3 regions of the Mycobacterium sp. IDUB_3 genome follow, and region 3 is predicted to be linked to each of the others. Evidence: predicted binding sites of a transcription regulator. Region 3 holds the regulator's gene; each other region holds the start of a gene.
What was found. Region 3 encodes LexA, which represses DNA repair genes until DNA is damaged. Its sites were predicted from a motif close to CGAACANNTGTTCG; they were not measured.

Region 1 (4,193 bases), 120 kb from region 3:
CCTCGGCCGCATCGCTGCCGAGTTCGATGCCCAGGATCCCGGCCGAGCGGGCCAGCACCCGCTCCAGCTCGGGGGGCTCGTAGAAGTCCATGTGCGCGGTGAAACCGAACCGGTCCCGCAGCGGGCCGGTCAGCGCGCCGGACCGGGTGGTCGCGCCGACCAGGGTGAACGGCGCCACCTCCAGCGGAATCGACGTCGCCCCGGGACCCTTGCCGACCACCACGTCGACCCGGAAGTCCTCCATGGCCAGGTACAGCATCTCCTCGGCGGGCCGGGCGATGCGATGGATCTCGTCGATGAACAACACGTCGTGCTCGACCAGGTTGGACAGCATCGCCGCCAGGTCACCGGCGCGTTCCAGCGCGGGCCCCGACGTCACCCGCAGCGACGACCCGAGCTCGGCCGCGATGATCATCGCCAGCGACGTCTTGCCCAGCCCCGGCGGACCGGACAACAGAATGTGATCCGGTGTACCGCCGCGGTTTTTGGCGCCCTCGAGGACCAGCTGCAGCTGCTCGCGCACCCGCGGCTGGCCGATGAACTCGCGCAGCGACCGTGGACGCAGGCTGACGTCGATGTCGCCCTCGCCGGACGCCAGCGCGCCGGAAATCTGCCGATCGGCGTGATCCTCCCCGAAGTCGTGCGAGCTCATCGGGACTTACCCAGCATCGACAGGGCGGCGCGCAGGGCGGCCGTCGTGGTGGCGTCGTGTTCGGTGGCGAGCACCTTGTCGGTGGCCTCCTCGGCCTGCTTGACGGCGAAACCGAGCCCGACCAGGGCCTCCACCACCGGCCCGCGCACCGCGTGGCCGTTGTGCGCCGCACCCGGCAACGCTGCGCCGGCCGCGGCGCCGACGCCGACCTTGTCGCGCAATTCCAAGACCATCCGCTCGGCGCTGCGCTTGCCGATCCCGGGCACCCGGGTCAGCGCGGTGACATCGCTGTCGTGCAGCGCCTGTCGCAGCGCCCCGGCGTCGTGCACGGCCAGGGTCGCCATCGCCAGCCGCGGCCCCACCCCCGACACCGAGAGCAGCGTCAGGAACAGGTCGCGGGTGTCGGTGTCGGTGAAGCCGTACAACGTCATCGAGTCCTCGCGGACGATCATCGCGGTGATCAGCCGCGCCTCGGTCCCGGTCCGCAGCGTGGACAGCGTCGACGGGGTGGCGTTCACCCGGTAGCCGACGCCGGCCGCCTCGATCACCACGTGATCGAGCGCCACTTCGAGGACCTCCCCGCGCACCGCGGCGATCATCGCGCGGCCTTCAGCTTGGCGTCCACCTTGGCCTTGTACTTCTGTCGTTGCTCGGCGGCCATCGCCTCCGCCGCGGCCATCCGGGCGATCATCGGCGCGCGCCAGCAATGGCAGATGGCCAACGCCAGCGCGTCGGCGGCGTCGGCCGGTGACGGCTTCGTCTGCAGCGCAAGGATTCTGGTGACCATCGCGGTGACTTGGGCCTTGTCGGCCGCGCCGTTGCCGGTGACCGCGGCCTTGACCTCGCTGGGGGTGTGGAAGTGCACGTCGATGCCGCGCCTGGCCGCCGCCAGCGCGACGACGCCGCCGGCCTGGGCGGTGCCCATCACCGTCGACACGTTGAGTTGGGAGAACACCCGCTCGATCGCCACGACGTCCGGCCGGTGAGTGGCCAGCCAGTGCTCGACGATGTCGCTGATCTTCAGCAGCCGCTGGGCCAGCGGGGCGTCCGCGGGCGTGCGCACCACGTCGACGTCCAGCGCGACGACCGTGCGCCCGCGTCCGCTCTCGACGACCGACAGACCGCATCGGGTCAGGCCGGGATCGACGCCCATCACCCGCATTCCCGCTCCCACCTAGTAGAACAGCTGTTCGATACCCTAGCGGCCGGCGCCGACGGCTCCGGGTAGGACACGCGGCCGTGCCGCCGATTGTCGCGGCGACGTTACGGCGCCGAACCCGAGGAAAAGCTGTTAGCTTTAGCCCACGTTCGCTCGAGCAATGTGGCAACGGAGGGGTTGGCGTGGGATCTCTGCTGGTCATGATCGCCGTGGCGCTCTTCATCGCATCCATCGTGGTGCTGGTGGTGGCTTTGCGGCGGCCTAAGCAGCCGGCCCAGCGTGGCGGGCGCCAGGATCCCCTCGCCGCCGACGCCATGCCGCAGTTCGGGCCGCGCCAACTCGGGCCCGGCGCCATCGTCAGCTACGGCGGCATCGACTACATCGTGCGCGGTTCGGTCACCTTCCGCGAGGGCCCCTTCGTCTGGTGGGAACACCTGCTGGAGGGTGGCGACCAGCCGGTCTGGTTCAGCGTCGAGGAAGACGACGGGCGACTGGAGCTGGCGATGTGGGTCACCCGCAAGGACGTGCCGCTGCGGCCCGGCGACCCATACGTCGTCGACGGCGTGATGTTCCACGAGTCCGAACGCGGCCGCGCCTCCTACACGACCGAGGGCACCACCGGGCTACCTGCCGGCGGGGAGATGGAGTTCGTCGACTGCACCAACGCCGACGAGTCGGTGCTGCTCTCGTTCGAGCGCTGGGCCCCGGACATGCCCTGGGAGGTATCCACGGGCAAGTCCGTCTCGCCCGGCGAGATCACCCTGTATTCGGCCCCCCCGCCGAGCCCGGCGTAGAGCGCGAGATCTCCTCGGTGCCCCTCCATCAGCTCGCCGTGACCCCGGCCGACGTATCCGGAGAACGGCTGGGGCTCGCGCTCAACGCGCCCGTGCCGGCGCCGCTGGCCAGCTGCCGGCTGGACCACCCCGACGGGGGTGCCGCGCTGCTACTCGGTGTGCTGGGCGCCTCACATGTCGTCGCCGTCGAGCACTCGTTCTCCGAGGAAATCTCTTGCACCGCACGCAGTCTCGGGGCTCCGCTACCGGAGCGCACCGAGGCGCCCGGCTACCGCCTGCTATCCCATACCGATACCCACGACGAGGCGAGCTTTCGCCGCCTCGCGCACGACCTGCGCGGCCGTTGCGCCCGCCGGACGGGCTGGCTCGGCGGTACGTTTCCCGGCGATGACGCAGCGCTGACCGTGCTGGCCGCCGAGCCCGACGGCGCCGGCTGGCGCTGGCAGACCTGGCACCTCTATCCGGGGCGTCCCGCCGGCAACGGCGGAACGGTGGTTCACACGGCCAGCCGGTGGCGCCCGTGAGCCGCAACCGCCTGTTCGTGATCGCCGGTGTGCTGGGCGCGGCCGGCGTGACGTGCCTGATCTTCGGAATCCTGCTGCTGCAGAAGAACATTGCGTCGTACGTCGCCGGCCATTATCACGAGTACGCCCGCGACGTGAACGGGACGCGCTATCAGTGCACCGGATCGCCCGACCAGGTGGCCGACACGCTCGCCGACTATGCCGAACCCAACGCGCGCGCCGACAACGGCAAAACCGAGTACCTGCGCTACAGCAACAACATCGTCGTCGTCGGCCCCGACGGCAACTACCCGTGCAGCATCCGCGTCGAACCGCTGAGCGCCGGATACAGCCACGGCGCCTTCATCTTCCTCGGCCCCGGATTTTCCCCTGGATCCCCGTCGGGCGGCGCCGGAGGCACCCCCGGCGGCCCCGGCGGAACCAAGTGAACGCAAAGGAGAACATCATGTATCTCGCCGTCGAGATCGGCACCGTCGACCTCAATCCCGTGCTGAAAGGCGCAGTCGCGACGATCCTGTACTTCGTCGTCGGCATGGCCGTGCTTCTCGTCGGGTTCTACGCGGTCGACGTACTGACCCCGGGAAAGCTGCGCCAGCTGGTGTTCATCGACCGCCGGCCCAACGCCGTGGTGGTCGCGGGCGCGATGTACATCGCCCTGACCGTCGTCATCATCACCGCCATCGCCAACAGCTACAGCCAGCTGGGCCAGGGACTCGTCGGCGTGGCGGTGTACGGGCTGATGGGCGTGATCCTGTTGGGCGTCGCGCTGCTGGCGATGCACCTGTTGATACCGGGCAGTTTTCACGAGCACATCGACGAGCCCGAGCTGCATCCGGGATCGTTCGCGGTGGCGCTGATACTGCTCGCCGTCGGAGGAGTCACCGCCGCGGCGGTGTCATGAGCGTTGTCGGGTCGGCGAGCGAGGTGCGGGCGCCCGAGGCGGCGCCGCCCGCGGCGGTGTCGGGGCGGTGGCGGGCGCTGTTGCTGGCCGCCGTGGCGGCGTGCGCGGCGTGCGGCATCATCTACGAACTCGCGCTGCTGACGCTGTCGGCCAGTCTGGACGG
Region 2 (4,193 bases), on a different contig from region 3:
CAGCGCCGGTTGCATCGACGGGTGGTCGTAGAGCACCGGGTCCAGCCCGTTGCGCCGCCGGATGTAGGGATGCACGGACCCGCCCTGGATGGGGCCGGGACGGATCAGCGCGACCTCCACCACCAGGTCGTAGAACACCCGCGGCTTCAGCCGCGGCAGGGTGGCCATCTGCGCGCGCGACTCCACCTGGAACACGCCGACCGAATCGGCACGCGAAAGCATCTCGTACACCGCGGGCTCGGAGAGGTCGAGGCGGGCCAGGTCCACCTCGATCCTCTTGTGCTCGGCCACCAGGTCGATGGCGTAGTGCAGCGCCGAGAGCATCCCCAGCCCGAGCAGATCGAACTTCACCAATCCGATTGCCGCGCAGTCGTCTTTGTCCCACTGCAGCACGCTGCGGTTCTCCATCCGCGCCCACTCCACCGGGCACACGTCGGCGATCGGGCGGTCGCAGATCACCATGCCGCCGGAATGAATGCCCATGTGCCGCGGCAGGTTCCGGATCTGGTTCGCCAGGTCGATCACCGGTTCGGGGATGCCCTCGACGTCGGGCGCCGGGTCACTCGAATTGGGGCCAAGCCCGCTCCAGTGGCTGATCTGCTTGCTCCACGCGTCCTGCTGACCCTGCGAGAAACCCAGGGCGCGGGCCATGTCACGCACCGCGATCTTTCCCCGGTAGGTGATGACGTTGGCGACCTGGGCGGCGTAGTCGCGGCCGTATTTGTCGTAGACGTACTGGATGACCTTTTCCCGCTGATCGGACTCGATGTCCATGTCGATGTCGGGCGGCCCGTCGCGGGCCGGCGACAGAAAACGCTCGAACAGCAGCTCGTTGGCCACCGGGTCGACGGCGGTGACGCCCAGGGCGTAGCAGACCGCGGAGTTGGCGGCCGATCCCCGGCCCTGGCACAGGATGTTGTTGTCCCGGCAGAACCGGGCGATGTCGTGCACCACCAGGAAGTAGCCCGGAAACGTCAGGTGGGCAATGACTTTCAGCTCGTGTTCGATCTGGGCATACGCCCGTGGCGCGTGCTCGGCCGACCCGTAGCGGTCGCGCGCCCCGGCCATGGTCAATTGCCGCAGCCAGCTGTCCTCGGTGTGCCCGGCGGGCACGTCGAACGGCGGCAGCTGCGGTGCGATGAGCGCCAGCCCGAACGCGCACTGCTCGCCCAGCTCGGCGGCCGCGGTCACCACGTCGGGCCGCTGGGCGAACAGCCGGGCCATCTCGTCACCCGAGCGCAGGTGCGAACCGCCCAGCGGGGCCAGCCACCCGGCGGCCGAATCCAGCGACTGCCGCGCCCGGATGGCACCCATCGCCATGGCCAGCCGGCGCCGCGACGGCCCCGCGAAATGCGCGCCGGTGGTGGCGACGACGCCGACCCCGAAGCGGGGGGCCAGCGCGGCCAGCGCCGCGTTGCGTTCGTCGTCGAGCGGCTGACCGTGATGGGTCAGCTCGACGCTGACCCGGTGCGCTCCGAACCGGTCCACCAGATCGGCCAGCGCCCGCTCGGCCGCCGATGGGCCACCCTCGGAAAGGGCTTGGCGCACATGGCCTTTACGACAGCCGGTCAGGATGTGCCAGTGCCCGCCGGCGGCCTCGGTCAGCGCGTCGGCATCGTAGCGGGGCTTACCCTTCTCGCCGCCGGCCAGATGCGCCGCGGCCAGTTGCCGCGACAACCGCCGGTACCCCTCCGCGCCGCGGGCCAGCACCAGCAGGTGCGGGCCGGGCGGATCCGGCGTCTCGGTGCGCGCACCCGGGCCCAGCGACAGCTCGGCGCCGAACACGGTGCGTATGTCGAGCTCGGCCGCCGCCTCGGCGAACCGCACCGCCCCGTACAAACCGTCGTGGTCGGTGAGCGCCAGGGCGCGCAGGTCCAGCCGGGCCGCCTCCTCGACCAGCTCCTCAGGCGTGCTCGCCCCGTCCAGGAAGCTGAACGCCGAATGCGCATGCAGTTCGGCATAAGCGACGGACGAGCGCGACGCCCGGCCGCTGTCCGGCGGCTGGTACGTCGCGCGCCTGCGCGACAGGGGGCCGTCGGATTCCGGGCCCGCCGACTCCCCGGCATGGCGCGGCTTGCTGTCGAGCACCCGCTCCATTTCCGCCCAGCTCGGCGGCCCGTTGAACCAGCCCACGGTTCGAGTATATCGAACTGGTGTTCGATTTAACCGCGGCTCAGTACAACCGTTGTTAAACCGATCTTCAACTCCTAAACAAGGTCTTAACGCTGCGGCACTACCGCGGATCGCGAGGTCCACAGATACTGGTACAAGTTCAAGAAGCGGACTACGGCGGGGGCCGGCATGGCACAGACACTGGACACGGCATTCCTTCAAGCCCACGATCCGGATCAGCACGCGAGCCTGGCGATCGGCGCGGTCGCCATCGTCAACGGCACCGTACCCGACTATGAACGGCTCAAAAGGCTTCTGGCCGAACGTCTCCAGCCGATCACGCGATGCACGCAGCTGCTGCGGGCGCATCCGCTGAACCAGGAGTGGATCGACTGCCCGGACTTCGACCTGGCCCACCACGTGCGCCGGGTGGCCATCCCCCGCCCCGGCGACGAGGCCGAGCTGTCCCGGGCCATCGCCCATGCCTTGGAGCGGCCCCTCGACCTGGACCGCCCCCCGTGGGAGTGCTGGGTCATCGAGGGCCTGAAGGGCAACCGGTGGGCGATCCTGATGAAGACCCATCACGGCCTGCTCGACGGCAACTCGGCGGCACGCCTGATCAGCAGGCTCTGCGACGACGCCGACGCGGACACCTTCGCCAACGGCGCCGCGGCCAAACCGGTTTCGATACCGGCCGCGGGCAAGCCGGGCTGGGTCGACGCGCTGTGGCGGACTTCGTCGGCCGCCGGCGCCCTGGTCGGCGCGATGTGGCCGGCCGTGCGCACCGATTCGGTCACCGCCTCGCGGCGCTACAGCACGGTGCGGGTCCCGATCACCGACGTCGACAGCGTCTGCCGCAAATTCGGCGTCAGCGCCAACGACGTCGCGCTCGCCGCCATCACCGAGGGGTTCCGCGCGGCGCTGCTCGGCCGCGGTGAGGAACCGCGGGCGGACTCGCTGCGCACCCTGGTGCCGATGCCGGTCCGCTCGGCGATGCTCTCGCACCTGCCCGTCGAACACGACGACCCGGTGCGCCGGTTGCAGACGGTGCACAACAGGTGGAAGGCCAAGCTGATCGCCCAGCCGCCCGGCATCGTGGACTCGGCGATCGGCTTCCTGCCGACGGTGTTGCGCAGCAACGTCTTACAGCTGCTCTCCCGCCTTCCGCAGCGCGCCATCGTCACCTTGGCCACCACCGTGCCCGGGCCGCGCCGGCGGCTGCGGGTGATGGGCCAGACGCTGGAACGGCTGTTGCCGATCCCCCCGACGGCCGCGGCGCTGCACACCGGCGTCGCGGTGCTGAGCTACGGCGATGAACTGGTCTTCGGCATCACCGCCGAACACGGCGACGCGTTCGACGTCAAGCAGCTGGCCGCCGGCATCGAGCTGGGCATGGCGCGACTGGTGGCCCTCGGCGACGATTCCGTGCTGCTGTTCAACCGCAAGCGTTCCGCGCGTCCGGTGGTGCGCCCCGTGCCGCCGACGCACCCGTCGGCGCCGGGGCACGCGCGCCGCTGACCCGTTCTCCCGGCGGCCGACCACCGTGAGAAGGTTGGTCATGGGCAAGTCGGGGCCGGTCATCATCGATCCGCGCCGCCATGACGCGGTGCTGTTCGACGACGAAGGCGCGCTGGGATCCACCCTGGCCACCCGACTTCGCAAGACCGGGGTGGGCACCGCCGTCATATCTGCGGACGGTCCCGTCGCGGCGGCCGACCGCCTGCAGGTGCGACCGGGCCGCTGCGTCGTGGTCGCCGGGGACGTCGCGGGCGTCGAAGCCGCACGCGCCGCCGGGTTCGCGTTGGTGATCGCTGTCGACCCGGCCCGTGCTGACGACGCGGTGCGCAAGGCGGGGGCCGACGCGGTGGTCACCGACCTGCGCGACGTCACCGTGCGGACCGGCGACCTCCGCATGTCGCAGCTGCCCGATGCGCTGCAGGCCCTGGCCGATGGGCTCGCCGACCGGCGACCGGCCGTGTTCTTCGACTTCGACGGCACGCTCTCGGACATCGTCGACGACCCGGACGCGGCGCGGCCCGTCGCCGGTGCCGCCGAGGCGCTGGACAAGCTGGCCGCGCGGT
Region 3 (4,193 bases):
CCGCCTTGGTCTTCTGCCCATAGGCCAGAAACGGCTTACCCACATGGCCGAACACCACTTCTTCGAGATAGTCGAAGGGCGGAATCGTCGGATACTTACCCGAGCCCTGCCCGGCCCAGGTCCCAAGGAGCGGGGCCAGCGCCGCAAGGTCGGGATGCAAGTCAGGGGGCATGAGACCGAGCCTAGCCGGGCGACGATGCGGGCCGGGACGGCCCGCTGAGGAGCTGGGCAATTCCGACGTACGCCGGCCGGCGGGTTCCGTCAGCCCGGGGTCGCCACTCCGCGATGATCCCGCAGCGCCTGGATCTCGCGTTCGAAATCGTCCGCGGACTCGAAGGACCGGTACACGGAGGCGAACCGCAAGTAGGCCACCTCGTCGAGGTCGCGCAGCGGCCCCAGGATGGCAAGGCCGACCTCGTGGCTGGGGATCTCGGGCGAGCCCGCGGCGCGCACGGTGTCTTCGACCTGCTGGGCCAACAGGTTCAGCGCATCGTCATCGACCTGGCGCCCCTGGCAGGCCCGGCGGACACCGCTGACGACCTTCTCACGGCTGAATGGTTCGGTGACGCCGCTGCGCTTGACCACCGCCAAGACCGCGGTCTCCACGGTGGTGAAACGTCGCCCGCACTCGGGACAGGATCGGCGGCGCCGGATGGCCTGCCCTTCATCGGTTTCGCGCGAGTCGATCACCCGGGAGTCGGGATGGCGACAGAACGGACAGTGCATGACCGCTCCTTCATCGCGCCGACAAGGTACCGCTGAAGTTTGAGCGTACCCGCGCGCTGACCTGCACGGCTAATGGAGCCGCCGGGGCTACGGACTGACCGCTGGCGTCCGGGGGCCGTCGGTCCAGAGCCGTGCTCGCACAACGATTGTCAGCCGACCGGAGCGATCAGAGTCTGGCCCGCGATCAGGTTGGGCGAGTGCAGATCGTTGAGTTCGCTGATCCGGGCGGCCACCTGGGTGGTCGGCGCGTCGGGCGCCACCCGGCGCGCGAAGTCTTGAAGCGACTCCCCCGCATCGACGCGGACGACGGCGAGGCGGTCGGGAACGGGGGCCGCGGAGTTCGCGGAGTCGCCGTTGAGTACCTGGCCGACGTTCGCGACGAGGCCCAGCCACAGCGTGATCGCCCCGGCGGCCAGCGCCAACCCGATGGTGGACGCCCAGGTGGTGGCGCGCCTGCGGTGCGGGGCGACGGACATTGCCACTCCGGTGCCGTAGTAGCGCGTCGCCACACCCGCCGGCCGTGACGGCAAGGGCCCGCGGGACCTGGCCAGGCCGTCCCGCCCGTAGCGAGCATCCTGGACGGGTCCGTTGATCGGGCGCCGAAGACTGCTGATACGCGGCGCAGGCGTGTGGATGACTGTCATCTTCGTTCCTCCGGTCAACTAGCTCTCGCTCGTGTGTTCGACTCTAATCGCTTGTATGTTCGAAACCCGAACATTTGAGCGAAGCGTGTCGCACGAGCAAACGCTAGATCACACCACCGACAAGTTCGTCGGCCTTTACCACTGTCACACGGCACAAATACCCGATGCTCCGAAGAGTTACACATTTGTGATTCACCCGACTTTCGCCCTTTCGCCGGGCGGTCCGTACGATACGACACGCTACTCGAACACATGTTTGATTCTTGTTCGCGGTGCGGCTACATTCAGTGCCATGGGCGACAGCAACGACATCTCATCGGCCGGCCCCGAGGGTCGGTTGCACTCCGTGGACTCCTCGCTGACCGAACGGCAGCGCACCATTCTGAATGTCATCCGCGCCTCGGTCACCAGCCGCGGCTACCCGCCGAGCATCCGGGAGATCGGCGACGCCGTCGGTCTGACGTCGACGTCATCGGTGGCGCACCAGCTGCGTACCTTGGAGCGCAAGGGATATCTGCGTCGCGACCCCAACCGCCCGCGGGCCGTCGATGTCCGCGGGGCCGATGACAACGTGGTGGCGCCCGCCACCGAGGTGGCCGGCTCGGACGCCCTACCGGAGCCCACATTCGTCCCCGTGCTCGGGCGCATCGCGGCCGGTGGACCCATCCTCGCCGAAGAGGCCGTCGAGGACGTATTTCCCCTGCCGCGTGAATTAGTCGGTGAGGGAACGCTTTTCCTGCTCAAGGTGGTCGGTGACTCGATGGTCGAGGCCGCGATCTGTGACGGTGACTGGGTGGTGGTCCGTCAGCAGAACGTCGCCGACAACGGCGACATCGTCGCGGCGATGCTGGACGGCGAGGCCACCGTCAAGACGTTCAAACGCGCCGGCGGTCAGGTGTGGCTGATGCCGCACAACCCGGCGTTCGACCCCATCCCGGGCAACGACGCGAGCGTGCTGGGCAAGGTCGTCACGGTCATCCGCAAGGTCTGAGGCGCCGGTGCGCCGGGTCAGTCGGCCCGAGTGAAGCCGTTGGCCTGAGCGACTTCTTCGCTCGACAACCAGATTTCGGCGAGCGTATCCCGATACAGGTCGCTGTCCGGTGTGTAATACAGGCCGTAGCGAGCACTCGCCTTGATCGGGTAGCCGTCGGGCGCCTGGTACGGGTCGTCGAGGGGCAGGTGGATCGTGGGTCGCCCATCCGGGCCCGCCAGACCGTTCTCCGAAGCGTCCCCTTCGTCCGCGGCGGCGTGCCGACCGCCTCGTGCCGACGCCCCGGCCGCAACGGCGCCGGCGACCACGGCGGCGGCCACGTCCGCTCCCGCCGGTGTGTCCGCTGCGGGCTCGACGTCCGGCTCCGGCGCTGCGGCCTCGACGTCCGGCTCCGGCGCTGCGGCCTCGACGTCTGGCTCCGGCGCTGCGAGCTCTTCGTATTCGTCGTCGGATTCGACGGTTTCCAGGGCGCCGGTCACGGCGTCGCTGTCCGGCGGGGTGTGGGGCGCGGCGACCTCGGGATACTCGTCCTCCGGGAACACCTCCTCCGCGTAGCCGGCGTCGGGGTCCTCGGCGTCGACGTAGGCGGCGTCGTCCGCCGTCTCGGGCTCGGCGACCTCGGGAACGGAGTCGGTGTAGTCGGCTCCGGCGTCGGAATACTCGGCCTCCGCCAGCATCTCCTCGGAGACCACCGGGATGGAGTCGGTGTCGACGGCGTCGGGGTCTGCGTCCTCGAACCCGTAGTCGGTTTCGGCAGGAACCTGACGTTGCCAGCTGACCCGTCCGGCGTCGGGTTCCGGTTCAGGCTGTTGCGGCGCGCTGAGTGCAAACGACTCGGCGTCGTGGTCGGATTCGTCGTGTCCCCAGCGTTCATCGGCGTCGTAGCCGAAGTCGCCGCCGTGGCCGGGCGCGTAGCCGGCGACATCCTCGTGCCCGGGCCGGCGCCGGCGCCGGACGAACAGCATCCACACCAACAGCACGAGCAGCGCCAGCACCGGAATGGCGACCATCAGCCACCACCAGTGCCAGGTGAACTTCTTCGGGTGCGCCGGCATGGCCGAATTGCTCGGCTGGTTCTGACCGGACACCTGCAGGCCGGACAACAGCGGCGCCAGGTTGGACGGTTCGGTGCTGAACGTGTTCTTGGCCCGGTTCCACGAGATCTTGCCGCCGGTGAACTGCTGCGAAACCACGTCGCCGTTGACGGCCTGGTCGCCGACGGGCGCACCGAGTTTGCCGGCGGGGGCGCGCAGCTTGTCCCACGCGGCCTTCATCGCCCCGCGCACGACGAACGCGCCGTGCTCGGACGTCCAGAAGATGACCGGCTTGTCGGCCGCGGAGAAGGTGGCGATGCGGCTGGAACGCCCTATGCCGCCGTCGGTTTCGTTGGTGGTGGGGAATCCCAGGTCGCTGCCGACCGGCCCGCCCAGCGACTCGTATTTGGCCAGGATGTCGCTCTCGACGGCGTTCGCACCGGTGGCCGGGGTGAAGAAGACCTTGCCGCCGGCGAAGTTCTGGGCGATTCCGTCACCGCCGACGGGATATTGCCCGCCCTGCTTGGCGCCCAAGGGTCCGGTGGGTCCGCCGGCCGCGCGCCACGCCGTGTTGATCGCCGCGGTGGGATCGATCGCGACCTGCAGGCCTTTCAGTTGGTCGGCCAGCGCCGGCGGTTCGGTGGCGAACTGCTTCGTCTGTCGATTCCACGAGACCTGCCCGCCGCTGAACTTCTGCGAGGACACCTCGCCGTTGTAGGTCTCGTCGGCGACCGGCACGCCGAGAACGCCACCCGAGCTGCCCAGCTTGTCCCAGGCGGTGTTCAGGGCGCCGCGCAC

Region 1: ruvC (crossover junction endodeoxyribonuclease RuvC) is a predicted target of LexA. The motif match lies at 1,832-1,845, and genes of this name have one in related genera.
Region 2: ACZYVJ_RS19705 (error-prone DNA polymerase) is a predicted target of LexA. The motif match lies at 2,147-2,160, and genes of this name have one in related genera.

Annotation. Positions count from the first base shown of each region.
Region 1 is NZ_JBVAXZ010000002.1:581,331-585,523, reverse strand. It holds gene ruvB (Holliday junction branch migration DNA helicase RuvB) at 1-652, opposite strand, end outside; gene ruvA (Holliday junction branch migration protein RuvA) at 649-1,251, opposite strand; gene ruvC (crossover junction endodeoxyribonuclease RuvC) at 1,248-1,814, opposite strand; gene ACZYVJ_RS23820 (DUF4178 domain-containing protein) at 1,994-2,605, shown strand; gene ACZYVJ_RS23815 (DUF2617 family protein) at 2,623-3,129, shown strand; gene ACZYVJ_RS23810 (DUF4247 domain-containing protein) at 3,126-3,557, shown strand; gene ACZYVJ_RS23805 (DUF350 domain-containing protein) at 3,575-4,030, shown strand; gene ACZYVJ_RS23800 (polyamine aminopropyltransferase) at 4,027-4,193, shown strand, end outside.
Region 2 is NZ_JBVAXZ010000001.1:4,218,988-4,223,180, reverse strand. It holds gene ACZYVJ_RS19705 (error-prone DNA polymerase) at 1-2,133, opposite strand, end outside; gene ACZYVJ_RS19700 (wax ester/triacylglycerol synthase domain-containing protein) at 2,302-3,630, shown strand; gene otsB (trehalose-phosphatase) at 3,671-4,193, shown strand, end outside.
Region 3 is NZ_JBVAXZ010000002.1:464,732-468,924, reverse strand. It holds gene ACZYVJ_RS23100 (peroxynitrite isomerase) at 1-172, opposite strand, end outside; gene nrdR (transcriptional regulator NrdR) at 262-726, opposite strand; gene ACZYVJ_RS23090 (LysM peptidoglycan-binding domain-containing protein) at 876-1,370, opposite strand; gene lexA (transcriptional repressor LexA) at 1,663-2,361, shown strand; gene ACZYVJ_RS23080 (LGFP repeat-containing protein) at 2,379-4,193, opposite strand, start outside.